3 regions of the Flectobacillus sp. genome follow, and region 3 is predicted to be linked to each of the others. Evidence: riboswitches for the same ligand, from Rfam matches in the RefSeq annotation. Region 3 holds a riboswitch; each other region holds the start of a gene.
The links. Region 3 has a riboswitch for cobalamin ahead of ACOVQ4_RS13665 (TonB-dependent receptor plug domain-containing protein). Riboswitches for the same ligand answer to the same signal wherever they lie in the genome.
Positions count from the first base shown of each region.

Region 1: another riboswitch for cobalamin. It lies ahead of metE (5-methyltetrahydropteroyltriglutamate--homocysteine S-methyltransferase); the one in region 3 lies ahead of ACOVQ4_RS13665 (TonB-dependent receptor plug domain-containing protein).
Region 2: another riboswitch for cobalamin. It lies ahead of ACOVQ4_RS14655 (TonB-dependent receptor plug domain-containing protein); the one in region 3 lies ahead of ACOVQ4_RS13665 (TonB-dependent receptor plug domain-containing protein).

Region 1 covers NZ_JBMLSD010000299.1:1,172-3,444, reverse strand. Annotated here, with positions in the region: gene ACOVQ4_RS13475 (efflux RND transporter periplasmic adaptor subunit) at 1-192, opposite strand, end outside; cobalamin riboswitch at 510-707, shown strand; gene metE (5-methyltetrahydropteroyltriglutamate--homocysteine S-methyltransferase) at 987-2,273, shown strand, end outside.
Region 2 covers NZ_JBMLSD010000323.1:2,217-4,489, forward strand. Annotated here, with positions in the region: gene ACOVQ4_RS14650 (GH92 family glycosyl hydrolase) at 1-167, opposite strand, end outside; cobalamin riboswitch at 556-759, shown strand; gene ACOVQ4_RS14655 (TonB-dependent receptor plug domain-containing protein) at 923-2,273, shown strand, end outside.
Region 3 covers NZ_JBMLSD010000302.1:34,395-36,667, forward strand. Annotated here, with positions in the region: gene ACOVQ4_RS13665 (TonB-dependent receptor plug domain-containing protein) at 1-888, opposite strand, end outside; cobalamin riboswitch at 1,021-1,226, opposite strand; gene ACOVQ4_RS13670 (GSCFA domain-containing protein) at 1,387-2,273, shown strand, end outside.

The DNA of each region.
Region 1 (2,273 bases), on a different contig from region 3:
CTCTTTTATCTTCAGCGAAGAAATAATACCTGAGTTTTTGGGAAAAACTTGGTATTGATTGACACTTTTAACCACACCTGAAGCATAAACTGATTCAGAAATAGCCTGAATTTGAGGGTATATCGTTTCCACTTTTTTCTTACAGCCCGTGATCAGAGCTACCATGAATATTCCTGCCAACCAATGTTTCATCTTATGTGTCAACTTTTAGGATAATAGTTAAACCTCTATCCGATTTCGTGTTTTAGAATAGTTAAAATTAGAATTTTTTTTGAGATACAATCATGAGCTAAGTTGGTTGATGATTTGATTATGGTCAAAATATCGTTGAAATAGACAGGTGAAAATTTAGCGTTTAATAAAAATTTTTCACTTTTAATTATACAATAAATAGATGTTTTATCTAATTATTATGAATTATTATTTGTTATTATCTAATTTTTAAACAAATAGTAGTGAAGAGTAAAAATGTAAAAGATTGCTCATATACCTTTGTCCTATCCATTTTACACATCAATCGGAAAAGTAGTATCAAAGTGATGCTTTGATTTAAAAAGGAATCGTGTGTGAATCACGAACAGACGTGCTACTGTATTTAACCGCTCTTCGGAGCAAGTCGTGTACAAGATATCCATTGTTCCAGCTGGAATGAGAAGGAGTACAACGATGTTATAAGTCAGGAGACTTGCTGCTTTTCTCAATGACAAGACTCTCACGAATAGGGTGTTGGACGCGCATTGATTTTTCAAACTCATTTACGAATGAGTAATTGAGCGTATTAGTGATTTCGATAAACTAGTAGCTCTATTGATATACATTTCGGGTCAGCTTTTGTTAAACATCAAAATGTGGTGTTTATGATGTTTGCTTTCGAGAAAGCCGAAAGCTGATACCTGAAAACTTTTGAAAAATCTGTTCCACTCGTTGAAGGTTTTGTGTGTTGTGCCTAAATGGTTGAGTATTTCATTTTTAAACATTCAACCAACATGCTTACTCACATCCTTGGCTATCCACGAATCGGTAGCAAAAGAGAACTCAAAAAAGCCTGCGAACAATTCTGGTCAGGCAAAATCAGTAAAGAAGAATTACAGTCTCAGGCGTATCAGTTGAGACTAGAACACTGGAAAATCCAGCAGGAAAATGGTATTGACCTTATTCCAAGCAACGATTTTTCATTGTATGATCATGTATTAGATTTGTCTTTGACCTTAGGGGTAATTCCACAACGCTATCAAGCTTTAGTGGATGGAAAGTCTAGCAAGGAATTAGAAATATACTTTGCCATGGCACGTGGCTATCAAAAGGAGGGTTTTGATGTCGTAGCCTGCGAGATGACCAAATGGTTTGATACCAATTACCACTATATCGTTCCTGAGTTTACTAAAAATCAACAATTCTATAGATTTTCGAATAAACCTGTTCAAGAATTTGAGGAGGCAAAACGCTTGGATATCGTTACAAAACCAGTCTTAATTGGTCCAGTTTCCTATTTGCTTTTAGGTAAAGAAAAGGAAAAAGGATTTAACCGTTTAGACTTGATTCAACGTTTGTTGCCTGTTTATATCGAGTTATTGCAAGAACTCGAAAGTCGTGGTGCACATACTATTCAAATCGATGAACCATATTTGGTCATGGATTTGACAGAAAAAGAGAGGACAGTTTTTCAAGAGGTTTACCAACAAATCAGAAAAGCATTGCCAGCGCTTCAAATTGTTTTGGCAACTTATTTTGAATGTTCTGGCGATAATTTAGCCACTACTTTGAGTTTGCCTGTCGACTGCCTTCATGTTGATTTAGTTCGTTGTCCATCTCAATTAGGAGATATTCTGAATCATGAAGATTTTGTGAATGGAACTACCAAACTTTCATTAGGCTTGGTAGATGGTCGAAATATTTGGAAAAATGATTTTACCAACTCCTTAAGTTTCATTGAAAAAGCCCTTTCAAAGCTTGGCGAAGACCGTGTTTGGATTGCGCCATCATGTTCATTGTTACATACGCCTTATGATTTGGATTTGGAAAAAGACGAAAGTGTATTAACTCCGACGATTAAAAACTGGATGGCTTTTGCTAAACAAAAATTGAAAGAAGTTCGTACATTAGCAGATTTGACAAAACCCCAATTATTTAGCAGTTTGGCTTCTGTTTTGACAGAAAACCAACAAGCTATTGAAAGTAGAAAGTCTTCAACATTGATTCACCGACCAACGGTTAAAGCCCAAATTCAAGGTATTAAAAATGCCGATTTTGAGCGCGAAGCACCATTTACACTT
Region 2 (2,273 bases), on a different contig from region 3:
GGATAGGTATTTCCAGTAGAAAGACTAGGTTTTGAGGCTGTCCCCATCAAGGGATTTATCCATTCTACGGGGTCGTTTACTTTTTCAACAGTTTGGGCTTGTGTGCCAAATGCCAAACTACCAAATAAGAGTGTTAAGATTTTTGAGTTTTTTAGAAAATGGGTCATTTTTTTAAAATTTCAGGGAGTAAAAAATGGTTGACTATAGAATTAAGGTAAAATATTGAGATTGGCTTTGAAGTTAACAGATTTGTTTGAAATGATTATACCCATTTGCATGAAGGACCAAAAAATAAAAGTTTGTTACATTCTCGATTTTTTTGAGTAAATTAAAGATGCACTTATTTTAAATCTATAAATCTTGCTAACAATTAAGTAATTTTACTTATTTTATTATTAATAATAAATACTCAAATTTGTAACATCAAAGTGCTTTTAAATGAAACAAGACTTTCGAGAGCCACCATTGTGGTTATCATAATAATATTTGGTGTAGTTCGGAATAGCGTATCGATTTAGTTGATACGCTATTTTTTTTGTCCTAATTTTTTCCATAACTTTGCCAACAGTTTATGGTGCTTTAGTTTTTCCCAGCAAAAACCTCAAAGCTTAATAGGGAATCAGGTGTGATACCTGAACTGTCCCCGCAACTGTAACACTCAATCGTGTCAACTCAATCCTCATAACCACTGAATTTATTTCGGGAAGGTTCGAGTTTGACGAGTGAAGTCAGGAGACCTGCCATAGATTATTCTTGATAGGCGCTTACGGAGGATGAGCAAAAATCGAGCGTTCGCAAAGTATTTTCGCTTTTTTTATTGACCATTATCAACATTTTTGAACAGTTCTCTGTGCTGCATTTTGCGGTATTGGAATGAATGTTTTGAAATGGGTGAATAAAAAAATGGAAGTTCAAATTCTAAATGTTTTATTCTTCAAAGTTATTTCCATCAGTGGTATTGCTTGCCTTATGTGCAAGTGTAGAAAGTATTGCCCAAAATTCAGAAAAGACTCAGGTGCTTGATGAGGTGATTGTTAGTACCAACAAATATCCTCAAAAGCAGTCGCAGTCAGGAAAAGTAGTAACAGTAATTGATGCGGCTACGATTCAACGTAGTAAAGGTAAAACTGTAGGCGAGTTGCTAAACCAGCAAGTTGGACTTACGGTTATTGGTTCTCAAAATACACTTGGCACAAACCAAGATTTGTATTTGCGTGGCGCTGGCGCTGGCTATACCTTGATTTTGGTCGATGGTTTGCCTGTATATGACCCCTCTGGTGCGTCTACGTCGTTTGACATCAACTTGATTGCAATCGACCAAATCGAGCGTATCGAGATTTTGAAAGGTGGTCAGTCAAGTTTATATGGTTCTGATGCTGTTGCAGGCGTCATTAATATCATTACTTTAAAAAATAGTGGTAAAAAATTAGGTCTCAGCGGAAGTTTGGCTGGTGGTAGCTATGATACCTACCGCGCAAGTGTAAATGCAGGTGGTCAGTACAAAAAAACGACCTATGGTTTGTCATGGAATGGCACAAAATCAAACGGTATTTCTGCGGCTAAACAGCCTGAGACTGCCAAAACTGCTTTTGACAATGACGGATTCAAGCAAAATAATTTTCAGGTAAAATTGGGTCAACAAGTGGGTGAAAACTTAACCTTAAGAGCTGATTTGATGAGTAATTATTACAAGACAGACTTGGATGCAGGGGCTTTCAAAGATGAAAAAGACTATACTTTTGAAAATAAAAACTTGCTTTGGTCTGTTGGTGGGGCATATCAATTGAAAAATGGCAAACTAACTGTCAATTTTCAGCAAACTAACGGTCAAAGGGTCTATGTCGACGATTCGGCACATGTAGAGGCTGGCGCTTTTGCTAACTATTCTTATGGCTATTATCGTGGTGTAGCAAGATTTGCGGAGGCTTATTATGCTCATACATTTTCTGATAAAATCAAATGGGTATTAGGAGTTGAAAATCGTTGGCAAAATACTGACCAAACCTATTTGTCTATCAGTAGCTACGGCCCTTATGAGAGCCCAGCGATAAAAGCGTCTACTGCCAATACCAGTTTGTTTAGCGGCTACACTTCTTTGAATTTACAAGACTTTAATGGCTTTGGTTTAGAGCTTGGTGGACGCTACAACAATCACTCTATTTATGGTAATAATTTTACGTATAACCTAAATCCGTTTTATTGGATTGGCGATAGATTAAAAGTATTAGCTACTTATTCTTCTAGCTACAAAGCACCTTCATTATACCAGTTAT
Region 3 (2,273 bases):
GAGGTCGTTGTAATGGTAATTGGCCACTAATTTGCCTCCTCCTACAAAATACTCCGCACCTACTCCTATCTGTGTGCTTCGGCTATTTGCTACAAAATCTTTGTCGTCGCTAAACGCCCCATTATCAATGTCGGCACGATAAGTTTCGTTTGTTACAAAAACTTTGGTTGTAAGGTTTTCTCCAAATTTTTGCTGAAACTGAGCACGAAACGCATCTTGATTAAAGGCATCTTTTTCGTTCAGATTATCATCTTTTTTATTGGCTGCTTGCGAAATTCCTTTTGAGTACAACTTGGTATATGCCACAGCATAACTCGAATTTTTACTCAATGTACCACTTAAATTCAGTGCACCCTTCCATGTACCATAACTGCCTCCCGAAAGGTTAGCTTGTGCGCTAAACGGCTTATTATCAGCTTTTTTACGAATAATATTAATAACGCCTCCTACAGCATCCGAGCCGTAAAGGGTGGATTGTCCGCCTTTCAAAATCTCAATTCTTTCGATTTGGTCGATTGAAATAACGTTTAAGTCAAAATAATTACCAATCGTAGAAGGGTCATTTAATGGAATGCCATCCATCAACAACAAAGCATAGCCATTACTTAAGCCTCGTATACTAACTTCTTGGTTTGCCCCAAGTGTTAGTTGAGAGCCTACTACCTGCATACCTACTTGCTGATTGAGGAGCTCTCCAAGTGATTTGCCTACATTCCGCTCCAAAATTTCTTTGGAAATAACGGTTAAAACTTTTCCTGTCTGTAATTGTTTTTGAGGTACTTTATTGGCCGTAACTACAACTTCGTTAAGGTTTGTTACCTTGTTTTGAGCCATACTCAGGCTTGCCATACAAAGTAATCCAGAACAGAAAAATAAAGATTTAAACATTGATTTGATAATTGTTTTCTAGCTAAATATCAATTCCTAAACCTAAAAAATAGGTTTGATGATTGGATATAAAAGAATAGAAAATGAACAGAAAAGCGAACGCTCAGCAACAATTCATCCACCGTAAATTGTACCAAGAATAGATAAAAGGCAGGTCTCCTGACTTGTTTCATCGACTTCGAGCCTTCCCGCCGCAAGGGCAGTGGCCATGAAGATTGAATTCGACACAAAACGAAACTTACAGTTGCGGGGACAGTTTAGGCTTTTCACCTAATTCCCTATTAAGCTTTGACACTTCCAAGATTTGAAGCATAAAGCACCTATATCTACCACAAAGGTAGTAAATTGTGATTGAGGGAATTAGAGAATTCTGAATTCTTTTCAATTTTAGAATCCTATTTTATGACTATCTGGGTATTCGTTAAACAGGTTTTAAAAACTATCAAAGCCTAAATTGCTTAACTTTACCTTTACAAAATATTTTGTCAAAATTGCCCTATGGAATTCAGAACGCCAATAAATATAGAAAAATCGCCCTTTCAAATACAACTTCAATCCAAGATATTGACAGTCGGTTCATGCTTTGCACAAGTTATTGGACAAAAGCTTGAGGAAAACAAAATTGCCACAGATGTGAACCCTTTTGGGACTTTGTTTAACCCCATGTCTATTTTCAAACTTTTGAATCCTGGCTATCAAAACGTCGACGAGCGGCTGTTTGTGCAACACCAGCAAACATGGTTTCACTATGATTTTCACTCACAGTTTTTTGCAACTCAACAAGCGTCTTTAAAGGAATTATTGAATCATAACCTAGCAAAAATTCAGATTCAGCAATATGATTTCTTGGTTTTGACTTTCGGAACTGCATTTGTACATCAGCTCAAAGCTACGCCAAGCTATGTAGCCAATTGTCATAAAATGCCTGCAAGTTTATTCGAAAAGGACTTATTGAGTGTGAAGGATATTTGTAAAAAATTCGCCGAGATACACAAAGCCATTAGTGAGTTGAACCCTTCTTTAAGAATCATTATTACCGTTTCGCCAGTGCGACATACCAAAGAAGGACTGGCCGAAAATCAATTATCTAAATCAATTCTTCGAACTGCGTGCCATTATCTCAGTACTGATTATGAAAATGTTACGTATTTTCCATCCTACGAAATCATGATAGACGACCTCCGTGATTATCGTTTTTACAAAGCCGACATGATTCATCCGAATGAAGTGGCGGAGCAATATATTTTTGAGCAGTTCGTAAAAACCTATTTCTCAGATGATTTACAAGCTTTTTTGCCCAAATGGCAACAAATTAAAAAAGCTTTGACTCACAAACCTTTCGATATTACATCAGAGGCACATCAGAAGTTTTTAAAAAATGTATT